Regions from separate parts of the Streptomyces sp. NPDC051310 genome, predicted to be linked through region 2. Evidence: riboswitches for the same ligand, from Rfam matches in the RefSeq annotation. Region 2 holds a riboswitch; the other holds the start of a gene.

Region 1 (14,325 bases), on a different contig from region 2:
CGCCTATCGCCGCGATGAGCTTGCGCTTCACGCCACCCTCCTCAGGGATGCCTGCAACCCCTGCCCACCGCGAAGCCATACGACCTGTACTGCCCGTGGGACTGGGACCTGGTCGTTAATGGTTTAGACCAGTAGCCCGGAGCTTGGCCTAGACCTTTTGGGGTGTCAAGAGTGAGCAAGACGGGCGGTCCTGTCTGTTACCGGACCGACACCTGGCGGCGGACGCGCACGCCGGCGCCCCCGGAGCGGGGCCGCCGTCGCGCGCGGAAGCGGGGCCGGTCCACCCGCGGCCCGGTCGGCGTCCAGGTGTGCCGCCGTCATCGATGCACGTTCGCCGTCCGAAAGGTACGGACCTTCCTGACAGGCGGCAATGGGAATGCCAAGTTCCTTTCCGGTACGGCCCGATGGCCGGCGCCGCGGCTTCCCCGCCGCCCCCCGGGGCGGCCGTGCGGCGCCCCCGCACACGGCGTGCGCGCCCCGCCCGCCCGGACGCGCCGCACACCGACCGGCGAATGGCCTAGACCAACGGGGGTGTCCACGGTGTATAAGAAGCGGTGACGACGTACCGTCACTGAACCGGCGGCCTCGGGTAACGGGTCCCGGGCCCGCAAACCGTGCCACCATGTGAGCCGCAACAACGGAGGAGCCGGTGACGGCAGCAGCACAGAAGTCGGGAAGGCGGGCCATGGCCACGGATGGGGGCGGCAGCACCGAGGGCGAGAGCGGGACGGCCACGCGCACCGCACGCGTGCCCAAGTACTACCGGCTCAAGCGGCATCTGCTCGACATGACGCAGACCATGCCCCCGGGCACCCCGGTGCCCCCCGAGCGCACGCTCGCGGCCGAGTTCGACACCTCGCGCACCACCGTGCGCCAGGCGCTGCAGGAGCTCGTGGTCGAGGGGCGGCTGGAACGCATCCAGGGCAAGGGCACGTTCGTCGCCAAGCCGAAGGTGTCGCAGGCGCTCCAGCTCACCTCGTACACCGAGGACATGCGCGCCCAGGGCCTGGAGCCCACCTCGCAACTGCTCGACATCGGGTACGTGACGGCCGACGACACGCTCGCCGGGCTGCTCGACATCTCGGCCGGCGGCCGGGTCCTGCGCATCGAGCGGCTGCGCCTGGCGAGCGGCGAGCCGATGGCCATCGAGACGACGCACCTGAGCGCCAAGCGCTTCCCGGCGCTGCGGCGGTCGCTGGTCAAGTACACCTCGCTCTACACGGCGCTGGCGGAGGTGTACGACGTCCGGCTCGCGGAGGCCGAGGAGACCATCGAGACCTCGCTCGCCACACCGCGCGAGGCGGGCCTGCTCGGCACGGACGTGGGCCTGCCGATGCTGATGCTCTCGCGCCACTCGCTGGACGAGAACGGTCAGCCGGTGGAGTGGGTGCGGTCGGTGTACCGGGGCGACCGGTACAAGTTCGTGGCGCGGCTGCAGCGGCCCAACGGCTGAGTCCCGTGGCCGGTCCGTGACGCGGTCCGGCCCAAAAGCGTTGCCGTACCGATATGCGGACGGGGGGTGACGCTGCGCGAGGCACTCCCCTAGATTTCCTGCGCATTACAGGTGATCAGTGAGGGGACGTGCCACCATGCCAGAGCCGTCAGCACCACCGAACTCTTCGAGGACCGGCCTCACTCCGCGGTCGATCGCCATCTGGTCACTCGTGGCCCTGGTGGGGGCGGCGGGCTGGGCGGTGCTCGCGCTCTCCCGGGGCGAGGAGATCTCAGCAGCCTGGATGCTCGCGGCAGCCCTCGGCTCCTACGCGATCGCCTACCGCTTCTACTCCCGCTTCATCGCGAACCGGGTGCTCAAGGTCGACAAGACCCGTGCCACCCCCGCCGAGCGGCTCGACAACGGTGTCGACTTCCACCCCACCGACCGCCGGGTACTCTTCGGCCACCACTTCGCCGCCGTGGCGGGCGCCGGACCGCTGGTCGGGCCCGTCCTCGCCGCGCAGATGGGCTACCTGCCGGGCACGATATGGATCATCGTCGGCGTGATCTTCGCCGGTGCCGTCCAGGACATGGTGACGCTGTTCTTCTCCACCCGCCGCGACGGCCGTTCGCTCGGCCAGATGGCGCGGGACGAGATCGGCCCCTTCGGCGGTGCCGCGGCGCTGATCGCGGTCTTCGCCATCATGATCATCCTGCTGGCCGTGCTGGCCCTGGTCATCGTCAACGCCCTCGCGCACTCGCCGTGGGGCGTCTTCTCCATCGGCATGACGATCCCGATCGCCCTCTTCATGGGCGTGTACCTGCGGGTGCTGCGACCGGGCAGGGTCACCGAGGTCTCGGTCATCGGAGTCGCGCTGCTGCTGCTCGCCATCGTCGCGGGCGGCTGGGTCGCCGAGTCCTCCCTCGCCGACACCTTCACCCTGGAACCGGGCACGCTGGTCATCTGGATGATCGTGTACGGCTTCCTCGCCTCCGTCCTGCCGGTGTGGATGCTGCTGGCGCCCCGCGACTACCTCTCGACCTTCATGAAGGTCGGTACGATCGCGCTCCTCGCGATCGGCGTCTTCGTCGCCCTGCCGACCCTGAAGATGCCGGCGTTCACCGACTTCGCCAGCCGTGGTGACGGTCCGGTCTTCGCCGGATCCATGTTCCCGTTCGTCTTCATCACCATCGCCTGCGGTGCGCTCTCCGGCTTCCACTCCCTGGTCTCCTCCGGCACCACGCCGAAGATGGTCCAGAAGGAGACCCAGATCCGGATGATCGGGTACGGGGCCATGCTGACCGAGTCCTTCGTCGCCGTCATGGCGATGATCACGGCCTCCATCATCGACCCGGGTCTCTTCTTCGCCATCAACTCCCCGGCGGGCGTGGTCGGGACGACGGTGCAGTCCGCGTCCGAGGCGGTGACGAACTTCGGCTTCACCGTCTCGCCCGACCTGCTGGCCAAGGCGGCGGCGGACGTCGAGGAGGCGTCGCTGCTCTCCCGGACCGGCGGCGCGCCGACCTTCGCCCTCGGCATGTCGGAGATCTTCTCCGCGGTCGTCGGCGGCAGCGCCATGAAGGCGTTCTGGTACCACTTCGCCATCATGTTCGAGGCACTGTTCATCCTCACGACGGTGGACGCCGGCACCCGCGTGGGCCGCTTCATGCTCCAGGACATGCTCGGCAACGTCTACAAGCCCTTCAGGCAGGTCAGCTGGAAGCCGGGCGTGTGGTTCGCCAGCGCGGTCGTCGTCGGCGGCTGGGGCTACTTCCTCTGGGTCGGCGTGCACGACCCGCTGGGCGGCATCAACCAGCTCTTCCCGCTGTTCGGCATCGCCAACCAGCTGCTGGCCGCCGTGGCCCTGGCGGTCTGCACGACGCTGCTGGTCAAGTCGGGCCGGCTGAAGTGGGCCTGGGTCACCGCGGTCCCGCTCGCCTGGGACGTGGCGGTCACGCTGACCGCCAGCTGGCAGAAGATCTTCTCGGCCGACCCGCGGGTGGGCTTCTTCGCCCAGCGGGACAAGTACCAGGCCGGCATCGACTCCGGGCAGGTGCTGCCCCCCGCGAAGTCGATGGACGACATGCACACCGTCGTCACCAACTCCACCGTCGACGGCGTCCTCTCCGCCCTCTTCGCCCTCCTCATCATCGTGGTGATCGCGGACGCGGGGCGCGTCTGCTGGAAGGCCGTCACCGACCCCGCCGGCGTGAAGCTCTCCGAGGTCCCGTACACCGAGTCCCGGATCGTGGCCCCCGCCGGGCTGTTCCCCACGGCGGAGGAGAAGGCCGAACTGGTCGCCGCCGGGCTCGGCCCGGACGGCGGCGTCCGCGGCGACCGCAAGGACGGAGGCAGTGGTGACGAGGTGCCGGCCGGGACCGGCTCGGCATGACACCGGTGACCGCTACGGGAGCACCCGGCCGCCTGCGGCGCGCCCTGGGCCGGCTGCGCTGGTACGTGCGTGAGCTGTCCGGCGAGTCGGTGTACGACAAGTACGTCGCCCACGCCCGGTCCCACGACCCGGACGCGGAGGTGCTGACCCGGCGCGAGTTCGAGCGCAGGCGCACCGACGCGCGGGAGGCGGACCCCCGCGACGGGTTCCGCTGCTGCTGAGCGGGTGAGCGCACGACGGGCCGCCGCGATTCCGGGGACGGAATGCGGCGGCCCGTCGCCGTCCCGCTCCACACTCGGACCATGGACATCACCATCAGGGCCGTACGGCCGGAGGAGCACGGGGCGCTGGGCGAGGTCACGGCCCAGGCGTACCTCGGAGACGGGCTGCTGGACTTCGGGGAGAGCGACGAGTACCTGATCGAGCTGCGGGACGTGTCCCGGCGGGCCGCCGGGGCCGAGGTCCTCGTGGCCGTGGAGCAGGACCGGCAGGTGCTCGGCGGTGTGACGTTCGCCGCCGCGGGCGGCGGGCCGTGGGCCGGTCTCGCCGCGGACGGGGAGGCCGAGATCGGGATGCTCGCGGTGGCTCCGGCGGCGCGGCGGCGGGGCGCCGGGGAGGCGCTCGTCCGGGCGTGCGTGGAGCGGGCCCGGGCGGTGGACGGCTGCCGGCGGGTCGTGCTGTCCTCCCGGCAGGCGATGCGGGCGGCCCACCGGCTCTACGAGCGGCTGGGGTTCGTACGGACTCCGGAGCGGGACTGGCAGCCGGTCCCGGGTGTCACCCTCTTCACCTACGCACTGGAGTTGTGACGCACGGCTGACACAACATGTGGGGGGTGCCGTCGTGGGCGCCCCCCACATGTATGCTCATCTCGCTGTCGCCGCAGGGGAATCCGGTGCAAATCCGGAACTGTCCCGCAACGGTGCACCGGTGTGCTTTTGCGCACCCGGAAGTCCGATGACCTGCCGACGGCGCACCCGGCCGTCCGGTCCGGGTGCCCAGACGTCCGGGCCTCGCGGAGTGGGCCGGTGGACGCGGTGCGTGCGCCCCTGTGCCCGGGGCGCCGGGTTCCGCTTCCCCGCCCGCCCGCCGGCCCCGAGCCGAGCGAGGGAGAGCCCCACGTGACCATCGCGCCAGCCGATCCGGCTTCAGCAGTCGCGGACGCGGAGACCGACGCACCGGGGACCGCGCTGCTGCGGATCCTGACCGACCTCACCGCCGATCTGCCCGACACCGACCCCGGCCGGGTCGCCGCCGCGGCGCTGCGCGGCCGGCACGCAGGTTCGGACGAGGCGGAGCTGCGCGAGCTCGCCACCGAGGCGGCCGCCGGTCTGATCGCCGAGGACCCGGCGTACTCCCGGCTCGCGGCCCGGCTGCTGACCCGGACCATCGCGGAGGAGGCGGCCGGGCAGGGCGCGGTGTCGTTCTCGGCGTCGGTGGCGGTGGGGCACCGGGAGGGTCTGATCGCGGACCGTACGGCGGAGTTCGTGTCGCTCCACGCGGACCGGATGGACGCGCTGGTCGACCCCGCGGCCGACGACCGGTTCGGGTACTTCGGGCTGCGCACGCTGTACTCGCGCTACCTGCTGCGCCACCCGATCACGCGCAAGGTGATCGAGACGCCGCAGCACTTCATGCTGCGGGTGGCGGCAGGGCTGGCCGAGGACGACTCGGTGCGCGCGCTGGAGGAGGTGGCGGCGCTGTACGGGCTGATGAGCCGGCTCGACTACCTGCCCTCCTCCCCCACGCTGTTCAACTCCGGGACCCGCCACCCCCAGATGTCGTCCTGCTACCTGCTGGACTCCCCGCAGGACGAGCTCGACTCCATCTACGACCGCTACCACCAGGTGGCACGGCTGTCGAAGCACGCCGGCGGCATCGGCCTGTCGTACTCACGCATCCGGGCCCGCGGTTCGCTGATCCGCGGCACGAACGGGCATTCCAACGGCATCGTGCCGTTCCTGAAGACGCTGGACGCCTCGGTCGCGGCCGTGAACCAGGGCGGGCGGCGCAAGGGCGCGGCGGCCGTGTACCTGGAGACGTGGCACGCGGACATCGAGGAGTTCCTGGAGCTGCGCGACAACACGGGCGAGGACGCCCGGCGTACGCACAACCTGAACCTGGCGCACTGGATCCCGGACGAGTTCATGCGCCGGGTCAACACCGACGCCGAGTGGTCGCTGTTCTCGCCGGCGGACGTGCCGGAGCTGGTCGACCTGTGGGGCGACGAGTTCGACGCCGCGTACCGGGCGGCCGAGGCGAAGGGCCTGGCCCGCAAGACCATGCCGGCCCGCGACCTGTACGGCCGGATGATGCGGACCCTCGCGCAGACCGGCAACGGCTGGATGACGTTCAAGGACGCCTCGAACCGCACCGCGAACCAGACGGCGGAGCCGGGCCGCACGGTCCACTCCTCCAACCTGTGCACCGAGATCCTGGAGGTGACGGACGACGGGGAGACCGCCGTCTGCAACCTGGGCTCGGTCAACCTGGGCGCCTTCGTGGCCGGCGGCGACATCGACTGGGAGCGGCTGGACGAGACCGTCCGTACGGCCGTCACGTTCCTCGACCGGGTCGTCGACATCAACTTCTACCCGACCGAGCAGGCCGGGCGGTCCAACGCCCGGTGGCGGCCCGTCGGCCTGGGCGCGATGGGCCTGCAGGACGTCTTCTTCAAGCTGCGGCTGCCGTTCGACTCCCCCGAGGCGCGCGCCCTGTCGACCCGGATCGCCGAGCGGATCATGCTCGCCGCGTACGAGGCGTCCGCCGACCTCGCCGAGCGCAACGGCCCGCTGCCCGCCTGGGAGAAGACCCGTACCGCGCGCGGGGTGCTGCACCCCGACCACTACGACGTGGAGCTCAACTGGCCCGAGCGGTGGGAGGCACTGCGCGCCCGTGTCGCCCAGGTCGGCATGCGCAACTCGCTGCTGCTGGCCATCGCGCCGACCGCGACGATCGCCTCCATCGCGGGCGTGTACGAGTGCATCGAGCCGCAGGTGTCGAACCTGTTCAAGCGCGAGACGCTGTCGGGTGAGTTCCTCCAGGTCAACTCCTACCTGGTGGACGAGCTGAAGCGGCTCGGCGTGTGGGACGCCCAGACCCGTGAGGCGCTGCGCGAGTCCAGCGGCTCGGTGCAGGGCTTCACCTGGATCCCGGCCGAGGTGCGCGAGCTGTACCGGACGGCGTGGGAGATCCCGCAGCGCGGCCTGATCGACATGGCGGCGGCCCGTACGCCGTTCCTGGACCAGTCGCAGTCGCTGAACCTGTTCCTGGAGACGCCGACCATCGGCAAGCTCTCCTCGATGTACGCGTACGCCTGGAAGCAGGGGCTGAAGACGACGTACTACCTGCGCTCGCGCCCCGCGACCCGCATCGCGCGCGCCGCCCGGGCGTCCGCCCCCGTACCCGCGCAGGTGACCCCGGAGGACGCGGTCGCCTGTTCCCTCGAAAACCCCGAGTCCTGCGAGGCCTGCCAGTAATGTCCGTGGAAAAGAACCTGCTCGATCCGGGCTTCGAACTGACCCTGCGCCCGATGCGCTACCCCGACTTCTACGAGCGCTACCGGGACGCCATCAAGAACACCTGGACCGTGGAGGAGGTCGACCTCCACTCCGACGTCGCCGACCTCGCCAAGCTCACGCCGGGCGAGCAGCACCTGATCGGCCGGCTGGTGGCGTTCTTCGCGACCGGCGACTCGATCGTGGCGAACAACCTGGTGCTGACGCTCTACAAGCACATCAACTCCCCCGAGGCGCGGCTGTACCTGTCGCGGCAGTTGTTCGAGGAGGCCGTGCACGTCCAGTTCTATCTGACACTGCTCGACACCTACCTCCCCGACCCGGAGGACCGCGCCGCGGCGTTCGACGCCGTGGAGAACATCCCCTCCATCCGCGAGAAGGCGCAGTTCTGCTTCCGCTGGATGGACTCGGTGGAGAAGATCGACCGGCTGGAGACGAAGGCCGACCGGCGTCGCTTCCTGCTGAACCTGATCTGTTTCGCCGCCTGTATCGAGGGCCTGTTCTTCTACGGGGCTTTCGCCTACGTGTACTGGTTCCGCTCGCGCGGTCTGCTGCACGGCCTGGCGACCGGCACCAACTGGGTGTTCCGGGACGAGACGATGCACATGAACTTCGCGTTCGAGGTCGTCGACACTGTCCGCAAGGAGGAGCCGGACCTCTTCGACGACGCGCTCCAGCAGCAGGTCACCGACATGCTGAAAGAGGCCGTGGAGGCGGAGCTGCAGTTCGGCCGCGACCTGTGCGGTGACGGCCTGCCGGGGATGAACACCGAGTCGATGCGTGCCTACCTGGAGTGCGTCGCCGACCAGCGCCTCCAGCGGCTGGGCTTCGCCCCGGTGTACGGCTCCGAGAACCCGTTCTCCTTCATGGAGCTCCAGGGCGTGCAGGAGCTGACCAACTTCTTCGAGCGCCGCCCGTCGGCGTACCAGGTGGCGGTGGAGGGCTCGGTCGACCTGGACGAGGACTTCTGACGTGGCGCCTCCCCGGGGCCGTGGTCCCGCGCGGCCGCGGGGCACCGCCACGCGGCCGGCCGCCTGTGCCGCCGCCGCGCTGACCGTCGCAGCGGGCCTGGGTGTCCGGTCCGCGGCGACGGGCGAGTGGGCCGCGTTCGCCGGGGACGCGCTGTACACGGTGCTGATCGTGGCGCTGGTGGCGGCGGTGGCGCCCCGGCTGCGGCCGGCGGTGGCGGCCGGGACCGCGCTGGGTTTCTCGTACGCGGTGGAGCTGTTCCAGCTGACGGGCGTCCCGGCCGCGCTGGCCGCTCGCAGCGCTCTCGCCCCGCTGGTCCTCGGCACGTCGTTCCACGCCCCGGACCTCCTCCGGTACGCGGTCGGCGCGGCGGCCGGCTGGGCGGTGTACGCCGGGCTTTGCCGCCGCGCCCGGCGGCCGGAGGCCGCGGCCGGACGCTGACCGGACCGTACGGGCGGAAGGGGCACGACCGCCGTGGGCAGGACCGGTGGCGGACACGCGAAGGCCCCGTCCCGGACACCGGGACGGGGCCTTCGGCCGTGTGTCAGTCGTTGGCGACGACCGGGTAGCGCGGCGTGCCCGCCTCCATCTGCTTCAGCGCGTCCTTGCGCTCCCGCTTCGACAGCCGGTCGATGTACAGGTATCCGTAGAGGTGGTCCGTCTCGTGCTGCAGGCAGCGGGCGAAGTACCCGGTGCCGCGCACGGTGATGGGGTTGCCCTTGACGTCCTGGCCGCGCACCACGGCGTAGTCGGGCCGCGCCAGCGACGCGTACGCCGTCGGGACGGACAGGCAGCCCTCGTTGGAGTCGTCCAGCACGCGCCGGACCGCCGGCAGCTCCTCCAGCACCGGGTTGCAGACCACGCCCACGTGCCGTACGCCCTCGTCGTCCGGGCAGTCGTAGACGAAGACCTTCAGGTCCACACCGATCTGATTGGCGGCCAGGCCCACGCCCTCCGCCGTCCGCTGGCTGGCGAACATGTCGTCGACCAGCTGCGCGAGGGACTCGTCGAACGCGGTGACGTCCTTGCACTCCTTGTGCAGCACGGGGTTGCCGACGACCGTGATCGGGCGGGAGGTGCCGCGCTCGCGGTGGATCCGCTCACGCTCCTCGCAGTTCTCCGTGTCGATGACGAAGCCCTCGTCGTCCACGGGGAGGACGTCGATGTCCTGCTGGTCCGTCTCCTGCTGCGCCATGTCCGCCTTCGCGCCTTTCCGTCGGTGCCCGGGTACCCGTTGCCGTGATGTGCCCGTACAGCCTACGCGGGCGCGGGCGGCCGGGGTCAGCAGACTTCCTCGAGATCCCGCCACTCACGGCTGTCCGGGCTGTCCGCCACCCAGCCGTCCAGCAGCCCCCGCACCAGTCCGGCCGGGGCTGCGATCCCGCACTCGCGCTCCGGCACCCACAGCTCGCCCGGCGAGCGGTGCCCGAGCGGCCCGGGGTGCCCCGGCTCGCTGTGGTCGTGCGGGTCCAGGTGCTCGCCCTCGCCCTCCGCGCTCGGCATCCGCGACTCGGAGCAGGTCCGGCACAGCAGCCGCACCGACGACGACCAGTCCTCGGCGGCGAAGCCGGCGTCGGCCGCCAGCCGCTCCAGGGCGTCACGGTCGGCCTCCGTGGCCGCCTCCAGCAGCACGACCCAGGTCGGCACGGGCGACGGTGCCCACAGCTCGATCTCGTCGAACACCGGGAAGCTGTGCCCGGCCGCGGTGGTCCGCTCGCCGTTGGGCACCCCGTCGTGCAGCACGACCTCGCCCCAGCGCCGCCCCGAGGACGGCAGCGGAATGGACAGCACTTCTATCCGGGCCGGGTCGAGCCGGCGGCCCCACACCACTTCCGCCTCGCCCTCCGGCGAGAGCCGTACGGCGGCACTGCCCAGCTCCATCCCGGTCGGCTCCCCGCCCGCCGCGGCCGCCCCGGGCACCTTCAGCCCGTACGCCTGCCAGGCACGGCGGGCCAGCGGCCAGTCCTGGAGGGCGGTGGCGGCGATGCCCACGTTCCACCAGTCGGGCGCGCCGGTCTCCTTGTCGAGCAGCGCGACGGCCCGCAGACCCGCGGTGCGCGCCTGCTCCCAGTCGTGCCGGAACTTGTGCAGCAGCGCCAGATTGAACCAGGACTCCGAGAGCCAGGGCTCCAGGTCCGCCGCACGCGTCAGCAGCGCGCCCGCGTCCTCGTACCGCCCGTCCCCGATCAGCGTGAACGCGCGGTCGGTGGCCTGCCGCCACGAGGCGGAGGGCCGATGCCGTACCTTCCCGAAGATCCTCACGATTCCCGCCTGCCGGTCTGCCGGTCACTGAAGGTCTCTGCCCCCGGACACCCTCTTGTTCGCATCCAACCATGCCGGGTCGCACACCCGCTCATTACCCATGGGTTACCCCGGTGCGGGACCGGTGACGCCGCCCCGGGCCAGCACTCTGGCCAGGGACTCCACCACCGCCGGGTGGTAGTCCCGCGCGGTGCCCAGCCGGAGCTGCTCAAGGGCGGTGAGCGACCCCTGGGCGGTTTCCCCGGCGAGGTCGTCGTATGCGTTGACGGCCCGGACGATCCGGGCGGGCAGCGGCTGCTCGCGGTAGGGGTCGGCCTGGCGCTCCACGACGACCGCGACCGCCGCCGGCACCCCGGTCTGCCGCACCACGGCGCCGCCCAGCAGGGCGATACGGCGCTGCTCGGCGGCCGGGAGCAGAGCGGTGGCACCCTCCGGTACCGGGTCGACCAGCGAGAGCTGCCCGATGTCGTGCATCAGCGCGGCGTACTCCAGCACGGTCAGGTCGGGTTCCGACAGCCCCAGCTCGCGCCCGACGGCGAGGCTGAGCGCCGCGACGCGGTGGGCGTGGCCGGGCGCCGTGTAGCCGGCGATCTCCGTGGCCCGCGCGAGGGAGGCGATGGTCTGGCGGTACGTGGCGCGCACGGCGGTGTACCGGCGGAACGACAGCTGGGTGAGCAGCAGCGGTACGCAGAACAGGGGCAGCGCCCACAGGCCGGCGACCGCGACCGCGAGGGCGATGACGGCGCCGGTGGCGCATACCGCCGAGCCGATGCCGAGCAGGGCGCGCAACTCGTCACGCAGCAGCGGCCCGTACCGGTAGCCCGTGCGGACCCGCAGCAGCAGGGCGGCGAGCACGGCGTCGCACAGCGCCGACAGCACGAGCACCAGCGCCACGAAGAGCGCGTAGAAGGGCCCCTGCCCGATGGACTCGCCCAACCGGCCCGAGTTGTAGAGGGGTTGGAAGCAGGCGGCGGCGAACGCGGTGGTCAGCACCCGGCGCGCCAGGTGGTCGTGGGCGGGCCGGCAGCCGCGGGCCACGTGCGGTACGGCCCCGGTGAGCGTGCCCGCGACGACGACGGCGACGATCTGGAGCACCCCGTGGGTGGTGGCCCGCCCGGCGCACTCGCCGAGCAGGGCGTACGCGAGGGCCCCCGCGGCCCCGAGGGGTGCCGGTTCCCGTGCCCACACCTCGGCCAGCAGCGGCGGTGCCCCTCTGCCGGGCCCGGTGCCCCAGCGGGCGAGCTCCCCGACGGCGATGAGCACGCCGAAGGCGAGCGCGGTGCCCGGCTCGGCGACCCCGTGCCACAGGGTCCATCCGAGCCCGCCGGCGGCCAGGACTCCGGCCGCCCCGTGGACGACGCGCACCGGGTGCGGCAGTACCGCCGCCCGGGCGGCCCCGAGCGCCGTCACAGGGCCCCGTCCCGCGCGGAACCGGGTCCGGCGTCGCGGGCCGCGCCGCCGGGACCGGGCCGGGCCGGGGCGGCCGGGCCGCGTCCCGGGTCACGGGGTGGAGGGACGTTTCGGCGCGGTACCTCGGGCGGATCGTCGGTGGTGACGGCCGGCTCCCATCCGTGCTTGTCCAGCGCCCGCACGAGCGCCCCCACCATCCGCGGGTCGAACTGCGTGCCCGCGCACCGCTCCAGCTCGGCCACCGCCGTCGCCACGGGGCGCGCCCGCCGGTAGGAGCGGGTGGAGGTCATCGCGTCGAAGGCGTCCGCCACCGCGACGACCCGCGCGAACTCGGGGATCTGCCGGCCGCGCAGCCCGTACGGGTAGCCGCTGCCGTCGATGCGTTCGTGGTGGTGCAGGATCGCCGCCCGCGCCTCGCCGAGGAACCCGATGCCGCGCACGATCTCGTGCCCGTACTCCGGGTGCAGTTCGATCACCCGCCGCTCCTCGGGGGTCAGCGGTCCGTCCTTGCGCAGCACGCGCGTGGGCACCCCGAGCTTGCCCACGTCGTGGAGGATCCCGGCGAACCGGATCACCTCCAGCCGCGTCTCGTCCATGCCGAGCTCGCGGGCGATCAGCACCGAGGCGTGGCCAACCCGCTCGCTGTGGCCGCGGGTGTAGGTGTCCTTGAGGTCGACGGCCTGGACCAGGGCGCGGATGGTCGCCTGGTGCGCGGCGCGCTCCCGGTGGTACTGCGTGAACATCCAGCTGGAGATGTACATGGGCAGCAGGACGAACAGCGCGGCGGGCCAGCCGTACGGGCTGCGCCACAGCACCGCCATCATCAGCCCGGCCAGCCCGTGCACGGCGTGCGGCGCCAGCGACCGCGGCAGCAGCCCGCGCCAGGCGCCGCGCCACGGGACGCCCATCGCCGTGGCCATGATGCCGCCGTCGAGCGCGGTGAGCACCAGTGAGAAGGCGAGCACCGACAGGCCGGCGGGCAGCAGCACATGGGGGAAGTCGGGGAACGCGGAGAGGGCGTCGCCGTCGGCGCCGAAGGCCGCCGCGGTCTGCGCCGCGGCCCACGCGGCGAGGGCGAGCCGCGCGGCGCGCCAGGCCCGCCGGGGCGCGGCGGGCCGCTGCTCGACCGGGGCGATCAGCGCCCCGGGGACGGCCACCAGGGCGGCCGCGGCGGGTGGCAGCAGCAGCGCGGCGGCGAGCAGGACGGGGAAGAAGGAGCCCGTGCCCGCGGGCGCCTCGGAGCCCCGCCCCGGCCGGCGCGCGGGCCACTCGCAGAAGGCGTAGAGCGCGGCGAGGAGCGCGAGGGCGCGCCAGGGCGTCCCGGCGGCCGGATCGAACGCGGGCAGCGCGCACACGGCGGCGCACAGCACCGTGCCCACGAGATATGCGCACGCCCCCACCGGAATGCCCGCCACCGTTCCCGCCTCCCGCCGGCCCTCCGAAACGAGCGCAAGGCTACGAGCCGGTGACCGCTTGGTGGCGGCGGACGGAATCTATTAGCCCCTTCGGGTGACCAGCGGATGAACGGGAGGGGCGCGCCGCGGTGCTCGCGGCGCGCCCCTCCCGTCACCTGCGCGGCAGGCGCTACTCCTGGGTCGCGGGCGTGGACGACACGTCGTGGTCCGGCACGGCCTCGCCCGAGCGGATCAGCTCGATCCGCCCCATGACCTTGGCCCGCAGGTCGCTCGGTACGTCGTCATGGCCGCAGCACCGCTTGACCAGCTTCTTCACGGCCTGTTCGAGCCCGTACTTCTCCAGGCACGGGGAGCACTCCTCGAAGTGCACCTCGAACTTGGTGCAGTCGCTGTCGGGCATCTCGCGGTCGAGGAACTCGTAGAGATGGTCCAGGACCTCTGCGCATTCCGTCTCGTGCGGCTCTCCGCAGCTCATGAGCCCGAGCCTTTCCCGTTGTTCGACGACTCTCCGGCGCCCGCGGGGACCAGCCCGCGGTCGCGGGCGTAGTCCTCGAGCATGCCGCGCAACTGGCGGCGGCCACGGTGCAGTCGGGACATCACCGTACCGATGGGTGTACCCATGATGTCCGCGATCTCCTTGTACGCAAAGCCCTCGACATCGGCGAGGTACACCGCGATGCGGAACTCCTCGGGGATCGCCTGGAGCGCTTCCTTCACGTCGGAGTCGGGCAGATGGTCCAGCGCCTGGGACTCGGCGGACCGCAGACCGGTGGACATGTGCGACTCGGCGCGGGCGAGCTGCCAGTCCTCGATCTCCTCGGCGGCGCTGCGCTGGGGCTCGCGCTGCTTCTTGCGGTACGAGTTGATGAAGGTGTTGGTGAGGATCCGGTACAGCCAGGCCTTGAGGTTCGTGCCCTCACGGAACTG
Region 2 (14,325 bases):
AGTGCCGGGAGGAGACCGGGCTCGTCTTCGGCGGGCCCCCTCGGCTGCTGGCCGCGGTGTTCGGGCTCCCCGGTGCCCAGTGGCCGTACAACACGGTCGGCTTCGTCTTCGACGGCGGCCGGCTCAGCGCCGAGGAGGTGGCGGGCATCACCTTGGACCCGGAGGAGCACGACGAGGTGCGCGCCCTGCCGTTGGAGGAGTGGCGGGCGCACATGCCCCCGCAGGACTTCGCCCGGCTGGAGGCGGTCATGGCGGCCCGCCGTACGGGCACGACGGCGTACTTCGACACATGGGACTGGGAGGACTGCTGACCACCGCGGCCCCCGGCCGCAGCCCGTGTGCGTGCGGGACGTCAGTGCCCGGCGTCCTGAGCTGACAACGTTGTGCCGGACCGCCCGTGCACCCGCTGGTGGGCCAGCGCCCACCAGACCTCCGCCAGGGCGGCCGGGTCGCGCAGGCTCGTCCCGGACAGTGCCTCGAACCTCCGCAGGCGGTTGCGCAGGGTGTTGGGGTGCACGAACAGGCTTCGCGCCGCGGCCTCCAGCCGGAGGCCGTGGTCGAGGAAGGCCGCCACCGCCTCCTCCAGTTGCGTGCCGTCCTCCCCGTGCTCGCGCAGCGGGGCGAGCCGTTGGAGCGTCAGGCGTTCGCCGATCTCCGGCGTCTGCACCACGGCCGTGCGCAGGCCGAGTTCGTCGGTGGTGTGGACACCGCTCAGGCCGAACGCCGCGGCGACGCGCAGGGCCAGCGACGCCGAGACGAATTCGTCGGCGACGTGGCACGGCCGCACCGCCGCGCCCAGTCCGAGCACGAGATCGCGGAAGAGCCGCGGCGGACGGGCGGCGAGCAGCCCGGCCACGTCACCGTCGACCACGGTCACCATCAGGCCCCCGGCGGGACCCTTCGCGATCCAGGGGCGCAGCTGCTCGATCACGCCCACCGCGTCCGTGGCGCCGCGGGCCGCCCGGGCGCGGAACGGCAGGGCGGGCGTCGCCGATGCGCCGGCCCGGCCCCGTACCGCCGCGGCGTCCACCGGGACGAGCAGCAGCATGCGGACGTACTCCTCCAGCGGCGGCCCGGCGGCCCGGCCGCCGCCCGGTGGACGGGCGCCGTCCCGCACGGCTCTGCGGCGGACGATCCGTACCGTCATGGCGGCTGCCCAGGCCCACACCTGTTCGCCGATGGCCAGCAGTTCCTCGGGGTGCGCACGGCGCTCGGTCATCTCCCGGCTGAAGCGCGACCACACGACGTCGACGCCGATCCGGTGCGCCCGGATGACGTCGTCGACCGGGAGTGCGTCCCCGATGGCGGCGGGGCCGGCCGGCCGCCGTGCGCCGCGCTCCCCGGGCGGGGGATCCACCGGTGCCCGGCCCTGGGGAGCGCAGAGCCGGTGCACGACCGTCAGCCCCCGGTCCACCGCACGCGCGACCCGCAGGTCGAGGAGGTCGGGCGGGACGCGGGCGTAGGAGGGCAGCTCGGCGCGCAGACGGCCCGTCACCTCGTCGACCAGCGCGCCCAGATCGGCCCGCAGGGCGGCCACCGCCGCCGGCACCGTTGTGGAAACCTCCACCACACTCCTCATCGCCCGGTGCCTTCCTCCATGGTGCGCGTCCTTGACGATCGCCATGCTAGGGAGTGTCCGCACAGCAGCGACCTCCGCCCGCCGGGCGGACGGGAGTTCGCGGACACGACCAGGACCCCGCCGCCCGGCTTCCCCGGCTCCACGTGGCGCCGGAGCGGGCGGACCCGGGGCGCCCGAAGAGGCGCCCACCCCCCACTGCACAAGGACTTCCATGGCTGTTTCCTGGAGACGCGCGGCCCTGCCCGCCGCCGTCCTCGGCATACTCGTACCAGCCGGTTTCGGCGCCCAGGCATTGCTCTCCTCGTCCGGTGACGGACCGGCGGAGGGCGCCGCGGCGGCCCGGCCGTCGGGCAGCGCGTCCGCACCGGCCTTCGCCGGGGCGGAGACCGACCGCAGCGACGCGGTGGTGGCGCAGCCGTCGTCCGAACCCGGCCGGCAGGTGCACGCGTCGTCCGTGCGCGTCGCCTCGTACGACCCGCAGATGCATCGCGCCGTGCTGAAGACGTCCGGCGACCGGGCGGTGCGTACGGGCGACGTCGTGGCCGCGGCCCCGAACCGGTCGGCTCCGGCCGGTGCGCTGTTCAAGGTGGCCCGGGTGACCGGCGCCTCCGACGGCGAGGTCACCGTCACCACCGCGCCGGCGACCCTGCCGGAGCTCCTCGGCGACCGGACGGTGAAGCAGCGGGCCGTGGTCTCCCCGGACCGGCTGCGGGTCAAGCCGCTGTCGTCGGGCGTCACCGCGACGACCGGCGGGCCCACCGCGGCCCCGAGCGCGACCGCCGGCGCGACCTCCGGGCCCGCGGACGGCACGCGGCCGTCCCCCGCGGCGCCCGGTGGCACCGCCTCCCCCTCGCCCTCGGGATCCCCGTCCGCGTCCGCACCGGGGACGCCGCACGGCACCGCGACGGAGGCCGCGCCCGCGGGGGCGGGCGACCGGCCACCGGAGGTTTCCGGCGAGCCCGCCGCGCGGGCGGCCACCACGGCGCCGCCCGCGCCGGCGGACGCGTCCTCGCCCGCACCGGCCGGCTCCGGGCTGCCCCGGGAGGCGGCCACGCCGCTGACCACGCTCAAGCTGGCCCTCGACGTCCCGCTGCCGGCCGGCATCGAGGCGACCGACCGCTCACCGGCCCGGCTGGCGGGCGAAGTGCGCTTCACCCCCGAGGTGTTCTTCCAGTACGAGAAGCGCGGCGGACTGTCCGTGCTGCCGGAGCGGGCGGCCGTCGGGCTCGGCGGTTCGTACGGGTACGACTGGCAGGTGCACGGCAAGGTGTCCCGCGCCGTGGACACCGGCGAGGTCACCAAGCCCCTCGCGTCGGTGACGGGTCAGCACACCTTCTGGGTCGGCCCGGTGCCCGTGGTCGTCAACACCGAGGTCGTCTTCGTCTACCGCTTCACCGCGGACGGCCGCATCGTCCTCGACGCCGAACAGCGCACGGCCGGTTCCTTCGACATCGGCGCCCGCTACGACCGTGCGCAGGGCTGGCAGGCGGTCCGTCACGCGCAGCAGCGCACGGAAGGCGACCCGCCGCGGGTGGAGGGAGCGGCCTCCGCGAAGGCCTCCATCGGGGCCCGCGCCACGGTTTCGCTGTACGACGCGGCGGGCGTCGGCGGCGACCTGTCCGTACACCTGCGGGGGCGGGCGGCCGCGGCCACGGACGGTTCGCCCGCCTGGGAGCTGAGCGCCGGTTACGACCTGAAGACCGAGCTGATGCTGCAACTGAAGATCTTCGGCATCCGGATCGTGGACCTGCGCACCACTCCCTGGGCGGTACGCGACGAGCGGCGCCTCTTCGGCGAGGGCACCCTGCCCCCGGTGTGAGTCCGTCGTGCGCCCCCGCGGGCTCCCGGGGACCCGCCGGCGGGCCTGGCCTGCCGGTGCCGCGGGTGCCTGCGGTGCGGCCGGTTCCTCCGGTGCTGCGGCTGCCTCGGTGCTTGCGGTGCAGCACGGCCGGCCCCGCCGGACTTCCCCCGCCGCCCCCGGCGGCGGGGGAAGTCCCCGCTCTCTCAGGTCGGTTGCCCGCCGGGGCGTCCCGCGTGTGTGGTAGCTTGCCGCAGCCAGTCGAACTCCGTACGTGTGTGTACGTGGGTCAGGGAATCCGGTGCGAATCCGGAACTGACGCGCAGCGGTGAGGGCGACGGGCGGGGCACGAAGCCACTGGGCCGACCACCGGTCCGGGAAGGCGCCTCGTCCGGATGACCCCGAGTCCGAAGACCTGCTGGTGTGCACCGTACGGACGGGCTCCGCGCTTGGGCCCTCGACGCTAGGAACAACGCCGTGCCCCTCACGCGCCCGACCGCTGCCTTCGCCATGCTCCTGAGCGGGGCCCTCCTCCTGACCGGCTGCGGCACCTCCCCCCGGCCCGCCTCCGCTCCGCCGGGCGCGGCACGCGTGCTCGACAACTGCGGGAAGAAGGTGGAGATCCGGGGGGACGGACCGCAGCGTGCCGTCTCGCTGAACCAGGGCACCACCGAGATCATGCTGTCGCTGGGCCTCGCCGACCGGATGGCGGGAACCGCCACCTGGACGGACCCCGTCATGAAGGGCTTGGAGAAGGCAGCCGGCGGCGTGGACCGTCTCGCGGAGAACAACCCGTCCTTCGAGAAGGTCCTCGACGCCGAACCCGACTTCGTGGCGGCTTCGTTCGCCTCCACGCTCGGCAAGGGCGGTGTGGCCACGCGCGAGCAGTTCGAGCGGCTCGGCGTACCGACGTACCTGTCCCCGTCCGACTGCCTGGGCAAGGACAACAGCGGCGACGGCGACGGGGTGCGCACCACCCCGCTCACGATGGACACGGTCCACGGCGAGGTACGGGACCTCGCGCGCGTCTTCGGCGTCGAGAAGCGCGGCGAGGAACTGGTCGCGCGGCTCAAGGGCCGTGTCGACCGGGCGACCGCGGGCCTCGACGCCTCGGGCGTCACGTTGCTGTACTGGTTCGCCAACGCCGAGTCCCCGTACATGGCGGGGTGCTGCGGCGCACCCGGTGTCATCACGCGGGAGACCGGGGCGGAGAACGTCTTCGACGACACCACGGAGGAGTGGCCGCAGATCAACTGGGAGACGGTCGCGGACCGCAACCCCGACGTCCTGGTGATCGGTGACCTCACCCGCAAGTCGCAGACGGCGGAGAGCGCCGCCGCGAAGATCCGGTTCCTGGAGACGAACCCGGTGACCCGGAACATGGACGCCGTGCGCCACAAGCGGTACGTCCTGCTCAGCGGTCAGGCCATGAACCCGACGATCCGCACGGTGGAGGGCGTCGAGCAGGTGGCCGCCGCGCTGCGCCGGTTCGGCCTGGCGAAGTGACCGCTTCGCTGCTGCGCGCGGCGGCCGGGCTCGCCGCGCTCGCCGTGTCCACGGCCCTGGCGATCACCATCGGGCCGGCGGACATCGGCGTGGCCGACGTCTGGTCCGTCGTGGCCGCCCACGCCGGCGGCGCCCCCTCCGGGCTCACGCCGATCCGTGACGGCATCGTGTGGGAGCTCCGGCTGCCGCGCACCCTGCTGGCGGCCGTCTGCGGAGCGGGGCTGGCGCTGTGCGGGGCGGTGATGCAGTCGCTGCTGCGCAATCCGCTCGCCGACCCCTTCGTCCTCGGTGTCTCCTCGGGGGCGTCCACCGGTGCCGTCGCCGTGGTCGTCCTCGGCGTCGGCGGCGGGGTGCTGCCGGTCTCGGGCGGCGCGTTCGCGGGCGCTGTGTGTTCGTTCGCCGCGATGCTCCTGCTGAGCCACACCCTGGGCGGTACCACCGACCGTGTCGTGCTCTCCGGTGTCGCCGCGATGCAGCTGTTCTCCGCGCTCACCTCCTTCATCGTGGTCACCTCGGCCGACGCGGAGACGACCCGCGGCGTGCTGTTCTGGCTGCTGGGCTCGCTGAGCGGGGCCGGCTGGACCGATGTGTGGCTGTGCCTGGCCGCGTTGGGGATCGCGCTGGCCGTCTGCCTCGGCCACGCCCGGACGCTGGACGCGTTCGCCTTCGGCCAGGAGGCCGCCGCCACCCTGGGCGTGAACGTCGGTCGCGCGCGGCTGGTCCTGCTGTGCGTCACCGCCCTGCTGACGGCCGCCCTGGTTTGTGCGGCGGGCGCCATCGGCTTCGTCGGTCTGGTGCTTCCCCACGCCGCCCGTGCACTCGTCGGCCCGGGACACAGCCGGCTGCTGCCCGCCGCCGCCCTGGGCGGAGCCGTGTTCCTGCTGTGGATCGACACGCTGGCCCGTACCGTCATCGACCCCCAGGAGGTGCCGGTCGGCGTCATGACGTCGCTGGTCGGCGTGCCCGCCTTCGTGCTCGTCCTCCACCGCACCCGGAGAAGCCCCCGATGACCCTCGGCGCCGACCGCGTCTCCCGCTCCGCCGGCGGGCGCCTGATCCTCGACGGGGTCAGCGTCGCACCGCCCGCCGGCGCCGTCACAGGGCTGCTCGGCCCCAACGGCTCCGGCAAGTCCACGCTTCTGCGCCTCCTCTGCGGCGTGCTGCGGCCCGCCTCGGGAGTGGTGACGCTCGACGGCCGCCCCCTGGAGGGGCAGCGCCGCAGGGACGTCGCACGCCGGGTGGCCGTCGTGGAACAGCAGGCGGACACCCTCGTCGAACTGACCGCCGCCGATGTCGTACGGCTCGGCCGCATCCCCCATCGGCGGGCCTGGGCGCCTCCGTCGCCGGCCGACGAGCGGGCGGTCCGCGACGCCCTGGAGCGCACGGGTCTCGCCGACCGGGCGGACCGCCCGTGGCACACGCTGTCCGGAGGCGAGCGCCAGCGCGTGCAGATCGCGCGGGCCCTCGCGCAGGAACCGCGGGAGCTGCTGCTCGACGAGCCGACGAACCACCTCGACATCCAGCACCAGCACGACCTGCTCCATCTCGTCCGCAGCCTCCCCGTGACCGGCGTCGTCGCCCTGCACGACCTCAACCTGGCCGCGATGTACTGCGACCACGTGGTGGTGCTGCGCCAGGGGCGCGTCGTCGTCGCGGGCACGCCCGAGGAGGTGCTGACCGAGACGCTGATCGCCGACGTCTACGGCGTACGCGCCACGGTGACGGCCTGCGCGCCCGACGGCCGCCCGCACATACGGGTGCTGGGCACCCTGACGCAGGTCCGGTGAACCTTCCCCTGGCCGGGGGCCTTCACCGAGCCGGGGCCTGCCGGAGTCGCCCACGCCGTCAGGGCCGCCGGCGCGGTCGGAGCCGTACGTCGAAGCCGCCGCGTCCGTCGAACCGCACCTCCCGCACGTCGTCGAAGCCGTCCGCCGTCGACGGTCCGCGCAGCCGCTTCAGCGTGGCGAGCACACCGATGTCTGGGACCCGGTCCCGGCCCTCCCGGGCGGCATTGCGCCGCAGGGAGCCGGTGAGGTCCGGCGGGAACCAGTAGGCCGTCACCGTCGCGTCATGGGCGTGGGCCAGGTCCACCAGCGGGCCCCACTCCTCCGGTGAGGGATTGGTGTTGTCCACCGCGACCGGCCGCCCGGACGCCAGCGCCTCCTCGACCAGGCGCATCTGCCGCCGCTGCTTGTTGCGGGCGCCCCGGGGGAACAGGTCCTTGCTCACCAGGTCGTACCGGCCCGCCAGGCACTGCGCGTAGAAAGTGGACTTCCCGGACGCCTGCAGTCCGACGAGGACGGCCATGTCCAACCCTGTCGCCATACCGGCCACGATGCCAGGCCCCGGGCGTGCGGTGGAAGCCGGGGGCGGCGGTGGGACGACCGGCTTCGGGCCAGGTGGGGCTCCTCCTGCCGTCGGTCCCGTGCCGCGACCGCGGCTTGGGCGTATCGTCCCGATATGGGGCTACGCGTGGTGCGCGGTGCACGCCTCGGGTGCGAAGCGTCTCCCGGCAGGTGGGGGCAGGGCGCGCCCGCCGGGGGCCTGTGCGCGCGAGCACAGGGGCTCCCCTGTTCGCGGGGCCGGCTTGCGAGGTGGGACCACTGACCGGAAAGGCTGAACGGCCGCGGGACGCCCCCCACCCGGACGAGGCGCTCGCCGCGGTCGTACGCCGTGCCGGCGCCTCGGCCGGGGGCGTGTACCTGCTGTCCGCTGACGAACCGGTGCTGCACCTGGTGGTGATGTGCGGGGTGTCCGCGCTCGTCGCCGGGCCATGGCGGCGGGTGCCGCTGGCGACCGTCGGCCCGGTCTCCGACGCCGTGCGCGAGGACCGCCTGGTGTGGGTGGGCGGGCAGGACGACATGGCCCGGACCTATCCGCGGACCGCGGCGGCCCTGCCGTACCGCTTCGCGATGGCGGCCGCCCCGCTCGACGGGGCCCGGCAGTGCTGGGGCGCCCTGCTGCTGTTGTGGCCGGCCACCCACCCGCCGGCCCTCACCCGCCGGGAGCGGGGCAACATCACCTCCAGTGCGCGGCGCATCGGCCGCCTGCTGGACGAGGGCGGCCGGCGGCCGGCCATCCCGGAGCAGCCGCGTTTCATCCGCCTGAACCGTACGGGCACCAGCCCGCCGCAGTCTGCGCTCGCCGCCGCGGACCTCATCGAGCGCCTGCCCGTCGGCACCATGGCGCTGGATCTCGAAGGCCGCGTCACGTACCTCAACACGGCCGCCCTCGACCTGCTGGGCCGCAGTACCGGCCAGCTGCTGGGAACCCTGCCGTGGCAGTCGCTCCCCTGGCTGGACAACCCCATCTCCGAGGACCACTACCGCACCGCCGTGCTCAGCCGGGAGCCCGTGGCCTACACGGTGCTGCATCCGCCCGACCGGTGGCTCGACTTCCGGCTCTACCCGGACGACAGCGGCATCAGCGTCCTGATCACCCCGAGCGGCGCGGGCGGGCGTGAGCCCCGGACCGGCGCGGTGACGCCGTCCCCGGGCCCGGCCGGTCCCGGCGCGAAGGACGGTGCCGTCGGGCGCATCCACCAGTTGCTGCACCTGGCCGCGGCCCTGACCGAGACGGTGGGCGTGCAGGACGTCATCGACCTGGTCGCCGACCAGGTCATGCCGGCCTTCGGAGCGCAGGGCATGGTCCTCTCCACGACGGACGCCGGCCGGCTCAGGCTCGCCGGGCACCGGGGCTACCAGCCGGGCACCGTCGAGCGCCTGGACGGACTCTCCCTGGACACCGGCCTCACCCCCGCCGGGCGGGTGCTGCTCACCGGCGCCCCGGAGTTCTTCACGGACCCCACCGAGATGGAGCGGGCCCACCCGCTGGCCCCCGCGCTGAGCGGCAAGGAGGCCTGGGCGTTCCTGCCCCTCGTCACCCGCGGCCGGCCGGTCGGCTGCCTGGTCCTGTCCTACGACAGCCCGCACCCCTTCACCGCGGGGGACCGCGCCGCCTTCACCTCCCTCGCCGGCCTCATCGCCCAGGCCCTGGACCGGGCCCGCCTCTACGACGCCAAGCACGACCTCGCCCACAACCTGCAGCAGGCCCTGCTGCCGCACTCCCTGCCCCACCTCGACGGGCTGGACGTCGCCGCGCGCTACCTGCCCGCGACGCACGGCATGGAGATCGGCGGCGACTTCTACGACCTCATCCGCCTCGGCGAGAGCACCGCTGCCGCCGTCATCGGCGACGTACAGGGCCACAACGCCACCGCCGCCGCCCTGATGGGGCAGGTACGCACCGCCATCCACGCCCATGCCACCGCCGGAGCGAACCCGGCCGAGGTCCTCAGCCGCACCGATCGCGTCCTGGCCGACTTCGACTCCGAGCTCTTCGTCTCCTGCCTCTACGCGCACATCGATCTCGACCGCCGGAGCGTCCAGCTGGCCAGTGCCGGTCACCCACCGGCGATCGTGCACCACCCGCGCCACCACCCCAGCGGCCGTGTCCTCGACGTCGAAACCGGTCCCCTGCTGGGCATCGGCCTCGACGCGCCGTTCCCCATCACCACGCTGCCGCTGCTGCCGGGGACCGCTCTCGCGCTCTACACCGACGGTCTCGTCGAGACTCCCGGCACCGACATGACCCGGGCGATCAGCAGCCTCGCCCGCCACCTCGCGGACGTCCGGGGACAGAGCGTGGAGCACCTCGTCGACAGCCTCATCCGGCGCACCCTGCCCACGGGCCGGCACACCGACGACATCGCCGTACTCCTGCTGCGTGCCCGGGCCCGCTCCGGGTGACCCGGAGCGGAGCCGTGCGGCGCACAGGGCGCCCGGCCTGCGGGCAGGCCGGGCACCCGTTGCCGCCGGGGCGGGGGTCAGGACGTGCCGCTGCCGCTGCCCGCCATCGCCGGTGCCGGCGCACCGGCCAGGATCGTCGGCTCCAGCTCCTCGTAGCGGCGGCGCCGGCCGGCCGCGTCCCGGTCCTGCAGGACCGTGGCGAGCCAGCCGGCCAGGAACCCGAGGGGGATGGAGGCGAGGCCGCTCGTCGTGTACGGGAACCAGTTGAAGTCCTGGTCGGGGAAGACCGACTGCGGTGATCCGGACACCAGGTTGCTGCCCGCCATCAGGACGAGGGTGGCGGCAGTGCCCACGATGAGGGTGGCGAGCAGCCCCGTGCGGGTGTAGCGGCGCCAGAAGAGGCTGTACACGAGTGCGGGGGCGATCGCGGAAGCACCGATGCAGAAGGAGAGGATCAGCAGCGCCTGGAGGTTCAGGTGCCGTACTCCGGCCGCGATCGCGATCGCGACCAGCCCGACGCCGGCCGCAGCGGTCCGGGCGATGGCCATCTCCGTGGAGTTCTTCAGGCCGGCCCTGCGGAACCCGTGCGCGATGAGGTCGTGCGCCAGCGTGTTGGCGCAGGCGAGGGTGATCCCGGCGACCGAGGCCAGCAGCGTCAGGAAGACCGCGGTGGCCACCACCGTGAACAGCAGGGTTTCGATCGCGGTCGGATCGGTGCCCATGACGGCCTGGCTGACCATCAGGAAGGCAGTCTGACCCTGCGGGCCGCCGGCGACGAGGCCCTTGTGCCCGACGATCGCGGACGCGCCGAACCCGATCACCGCGAGCAGCAGGCAGGTGACGACGACGGTCGAAACGGCCCAGGACATCGAGCGCCGCACGGCTCGCGCACTGCGCGAGCTGAAGGTGCGCATCGTGATGTGCGGCAGCACCGCCGCACCCAGCACGACCGTGAGCTGGGTGGCGATCATGTCGACGCCGTCGCCCGCGAACTGCAGCCCGGAGGCGAGGTACGCCTCTCCCGCGCCGCTCCCGTTCGCGGCGGCGTCCAGCAGCAGGGGCAGGCTGAAGTCGAACCGTTCGAGGACGAGCACCGCGATGGCGGTGGCCGCGCCGAGCAGGACGACGGTCTTGACGATCTGGATGAGCGCGGTGCCCTTCATCCCGCCGATGGCCGCGTAGGCGATCATCAGCAGGCCGAGGAACACGATCGCCCCGGTCTTGAAGCCGTCGGTGTGGAAGCCGAGGACGACGGCCAGCAGGTCGCCCGCGCCGGCGAGCTGGAAGATCACCAGCGGCAGCAGCGCGGCGAGGGTGACCACGGCGGTGGTGATCCGCACGATCGGGCCGGGGGCGCGGCGGGCGAGGACGTCGCCCGTGGTGAACCGGCCGGTGTTGCGCAGCGGTTCGGCGAGCAGGAACATCAGCAGGACCAGAGAGAGCACGGTGCTCAGGGTCAGCGTGACTCCGTCGAAGCCGAGGAGCGCGATGATGCCGATGGTGCCGAGCACCGTACCGGCCGAGATGTAGTCGCCGGCGATGGCGAGGCCGCTCTGCACGGGCGACAGCGAGCGGTAGCCGGTGTAGAACTCGCCGAGGTCGCCGTGGTCGGGTCCGGTCATCACGCACACCAGCAGGGTGACCGTGATGACGGCGATGAACGCGACCAGCGACATGGTCTGGGCGTCGGAGCCGAACTCGGTCATGACCGGTCACCCCCCGCGGGCCCGCCGGGCCACTGGAACGGGTCCCGGCCGCCGGGGAACCCGGCGGCGTCCGCCCGCCGGCCGCCGCGCCCTCCGAAGGCGTGGGGCTCCTCCGCCGGCGGCGGCGTGCTCTCGCGGATGGCGACCGCGAGTGGGTCGATCCGGTGGCGCGCGATGCGCTCGTACAGGGCGATCGCCGCGAGCGCCACCGGCAGCTGGCAGAGCCCGAGCAGCAGGCCGGTGGTGAGTCCGCCGGTGACCGTGCTGGTCATCAGACCGGGCGCGAAGGCCGCGAGGAAGAGGAAGAGGACGAAGTACCCCAGCGCGGTGAGCGTCGAGACGCGACGCAGCTTGCGGTAGCCGGACCGGAGGGTGTCGAGGTCGCCATGGGGACGGTGCGGCTCGCGCCGTGCCTGCTGCTGCGGCGGGGTGGGTGAGTCCCAGCGGTACGGGGCGGCGTCATGGGGCGGGTGGGAGGGGGGTGGATCGGGGAAGGTGCGGTGGTACGACATCACGTGCTCCTAGCCGCCGTGGGGGCAGGCGGGCGGGTGGGTGCCGGTTGGTGCGCGCATGTTACTCACCGGTAGAGCAGGGGCGTAAGAGTCGTCCCACCGACTGGACGGACAGTTCCGTGGAGATTCCGGGCAGGCGGGGCTTAGCGAGGGGGCCGCGTGATCGGCGCCGGCGGGCGGGGCGTAACCCTCGGTGGTCGGCACCCCGCGACGCAGGCGGTGCGGGGGTGCCGAGGTTACGGGCGCCGGGCCCCGGGGGTTCCTCCGGCGTGCCGGGCCCGCGGCGGCGGGTCCGCCGTGGGGCGGACGAGCGGCGCGCGGCGGGCGAGCGGCGCGCGGCGGGCGGCGGTGCGCGGAGGTCGGATCCGGTGCAGCGCGGCGGCTTCGTACCAGGGCACGGCAGGCCCGGCGGCGGACGAGCCGCACACCGGAAATACGGCGAGCATCGCCCACCCCGCGCCCCAGCGCCCACGAGATTCGCGGCCCCCGGCCCACGCCAGGGGCCGCAGGGGCGGCAGGCCCGACAGGAGCGGCACAGGCGACAGGGGGGCGGCATCATGCCGCCGCGCCGGATCCCGCGCCGGCAGGTGCGGCCGGGCGTCAGCGGCTCTTGCGCACCCGGGCCGCCGCGCGGGCTTCCGCCGCCTTGCGGGCCTCGGCGGTCTTGCGCGACTCCTTCGCGGGGCGGCCCGGGCGGGTGCCGAGACCGCGGAAGGGTGCGTTGCCGGTGGCCGTCTTCGCCGGTGCGGGCGGCCGCTTCGCCCCGGTGATGGCGGTGAGCTTCTGCTCGCCCGAGCGCACCTGTGTGACGATCGGCCGGATCCCGGCCTCGGACATCAGCCGGTTCACGTCGCGCCGCTGGTCGGGGGTGACGAGGGTGACCACGTTCCCGGACTCCCCGGCGCGGGCCGTCCGCCCGCCCCGGTGCAGGTAGTCCTTGGCGTCGGCCGGCGGGTCGACGTTGACGACGAGGTCGAGCGCGTCGATGTGGATGCCGCGCGCCGCGACGTTGGTCGCCACCAGCACGGTGATCCCGCCGTCCTTGAACCGGGCGAGCGTGTGCGTGCGCTGCGGCTGCGACTTCCCGCTGTGCAGGGCGGCGGCCCGTACGCCGCTGGCCTGGAGGTGCCGGGTGAACCGGTCCACGGCGGCCTTGGTGTCGAGAAACATCAGCACACGGCCGTCCCGCGCGGCGATCTCGGTCGCGGTCGCGTACTTGTCGGCGGGGTGGATGTTCAGTACGTGGTGTTCCATCGTGGTGACCGAGCCCGCCACCTCGTCGACCGAGACGAGCACCGGGTCGTGGAGGTAGCCCTGCACCAGCCGCTCGACGTCGCGGTCGAGCGTGGCCGAGAACAGCAGCCGCTGACCCCCGGGGCGGACCTGGTCCAGGATGTCGGAGACCTGCGGCAGGAACCCCAGGTCGCACATCTGGTCCGCCTCGTCCAGCACCGTGATCCGCACCTCGCCCAGGTGGCAGTCCCGGCGCGACACCAGGTCGGTCAGACGCCCCGGCGTCGCGATGACCACGTCGGCACCGCTCCGCAGCAGGGCGGTCTGCCGGTTGACCGACAGCCCGCCGACCACCGTGGCCAGTCGCACGTTCAGCGCTCGCGCGTACGGCTCCAGCGCGTCGCTCACCTGCTGGGCGAGCTCCCGGGTCGGCACCAGGACCAGCCCGAGCGGCCGCTTCGACTCGGCGCGCCGGCCCGCCGTCCGGACGAGCAGCGCGAGCCCGAAGGCGAGGGTCTTGCCGGAGCCGGTCCGCGCGCGGCCGAGGACGTCACGACCGGCCAGCGCGTCGGGCAGGGTCGCCGCCTGGACGGGGAACGGCTCCTTCACCCCGAGACCGGTCATCGTCGCCACCAGCTCGGGCGGCAGCCCGAGTGCGTCGAAGGACCCGGCCGGCGGCCGGGCCGCGGCGCCCGTCCGCGGCGCCGGGAGGTCGCCCTGCGGTGCTGTCTCCCGCCGGGGCTTGCCGCCACGGGGGTGCTCGGGGTCGTGCGGCTGCGCGTTCATGGGAAACCTTCCTGGGTCCGGCGCCCGGAACGCGCCGGGGCCCGTACCTCTTGGTACGGGCCCCGGCGGTGTCGAAGCGTGCTGCCGATTTTACCAGTGGGCGCCAGGTGCTCCCCCGGGGTTGCGCCGGGGGCCCGGCCGTTCCGGCCCCTAGGCAGGGACCGTCGTACGGGTCTGCGGCTCGTCGGGGTCGGGTTCCTGTGACGGCTCGCTGAGCTGCTCCCGCAGGTAGTTCCAGACCACCGCGATCAGCGCGGCCGCCGGTACGGCGAGCAGGCTGCCCACGATGCCGGCCAGGCTGCCGCCCAGGGTGACCGCGAGGAGGACCACCGCCGCGTGCAGGCCGAGCCCCCGGCTCTGGATCATGGGCTGGAACACATTGCCCTCGAGCTGCTGGACCACGACGATGATCGCCAGCACGATCAGCGCGTCCGCCGGGCCGTTGGAGACCAGGGCGA

The links. Region 2 has a riboswitch for cobalamin ahead of ACIA79_RS22800 (ABC transporter substrate-binding protein). Riboswitches for the same ligand answer to the same signal wherever they lie in the genome.
Region 1: it holds a riboswitch for cobalamin, as region 2 does, so the genes downstream of both, ACIA79_RS09325 (ribonucleoside-diphosphate reductase subunit alpha) here and ACIA79_RS22800 (ABC transporter substrate-binding protein) in region 2, are expected to answer to the same signal.

The regions. Positions count from the first base shown of each region.
Region 1 covers NZ_JBITEO010000005.1:52,993-67,317, forward strand. The annotation lists gene ACIA79_RS09300 (extracellular solute-binding protein) at 1-31, opposite strand, end outside; gene ACIA79_RS09305 (GntR family transcriptional regulator) at 686-1,453, shown strand; gene ACIA79_RS09310 (carbon starvation CstA family protein) at 1,590-3,827, shown strand; gene ACIA79_RS09315 (YbdD/YjiX family protein) at 3,833-4,048, shown strand; gene ACIA79_RS09320 (GNAT family N-acetyltransferase) at 4,130-4,633, shown strand; cobalamin riboswitch at 4,653-4,809, shown strand; gene ACIA79_RS09325 (ribonucleoside-diphosphate reductase subunit alpha) at 4,946-7,303, shown strand; gene ACIA79_RS09330 (ribonucleotide-diphosphate reductase subunit beta) at 7,303-8,313, shown strand; gene ACIA79_RS09335 (DUF2809 domain-containing protein) at 8,315-8,752, shown strand; gene def (peptide deformylase) at 8,856-9,506, opposite strand; gene ACIA79_RS09345 (tetratricopeptide repeat protein) at 9,593-10,573, opposite strand; gene ACIA79_RS09350 (HD-GYP domain-containing protein) at 10,679-11,983, opposite strand; gene ACIA79_RS09355 (HD-GYP domain-containing protein) at 11,980-13,398, opposite strand; gene rsrA (mycothiol system anti-sigma-R factor) at 13,568-13,873, opposite strand; gene ACIA79_RS09365 (sigma-70 family RNA polymerase sigma factor) at 13,870-14,325, opposite strand, start outside.
Region 2 covers NZ_JBITEO010000016.1:50,605-64,929, forward strand. The annotation lists gene ACIA79_RS22785 (NUDIX domain-containing protein) at 1-311, shown strand, start outside; gene ACIA79_RS22790 (PucR family transcriptional regulator) at 353-1,567, opposite strand; gene ACIA79_RS22795 (hypothetical protein) at 1,791-3,398, shown strand; cobalamin riboswitch at 3,619-3,815, shown strand; gene ACIA79_RS22800 (ABC transporter substrate-binding protein) at 3,888-4,883, shown strand; gene ACIA79_RS22805 (FecCD family ABC transporter permease) at 4,880-5,893, shown strand; gene ACIA79_RS22810 (ABC transporter ATP-binding protein) at 5,890-6,669, shown strand; gene ACIA79_RS22815 (AAA family ATPase) at 6,728-7,207, opposite strand; gene ACIA79_RS22820 (SpoIIE family protein phosphatase) at 7,486-9,630, shown strand; gene ACIA79_RS22825 (cation acetate symporter) at 9,708-11,336, opposite strand; gene ACIA79_RS22830 (DUF485 domain-containing protein) at 11,333-11,848, opposite strand; gene ACIA79_RS22835 (DEAD/DEAH box helicase) at 12,449-13,867, opposite strand; gene ACIA79_RS22840 (AI-2E family transporter) at 14,018-14,325, opposite strand, start outside.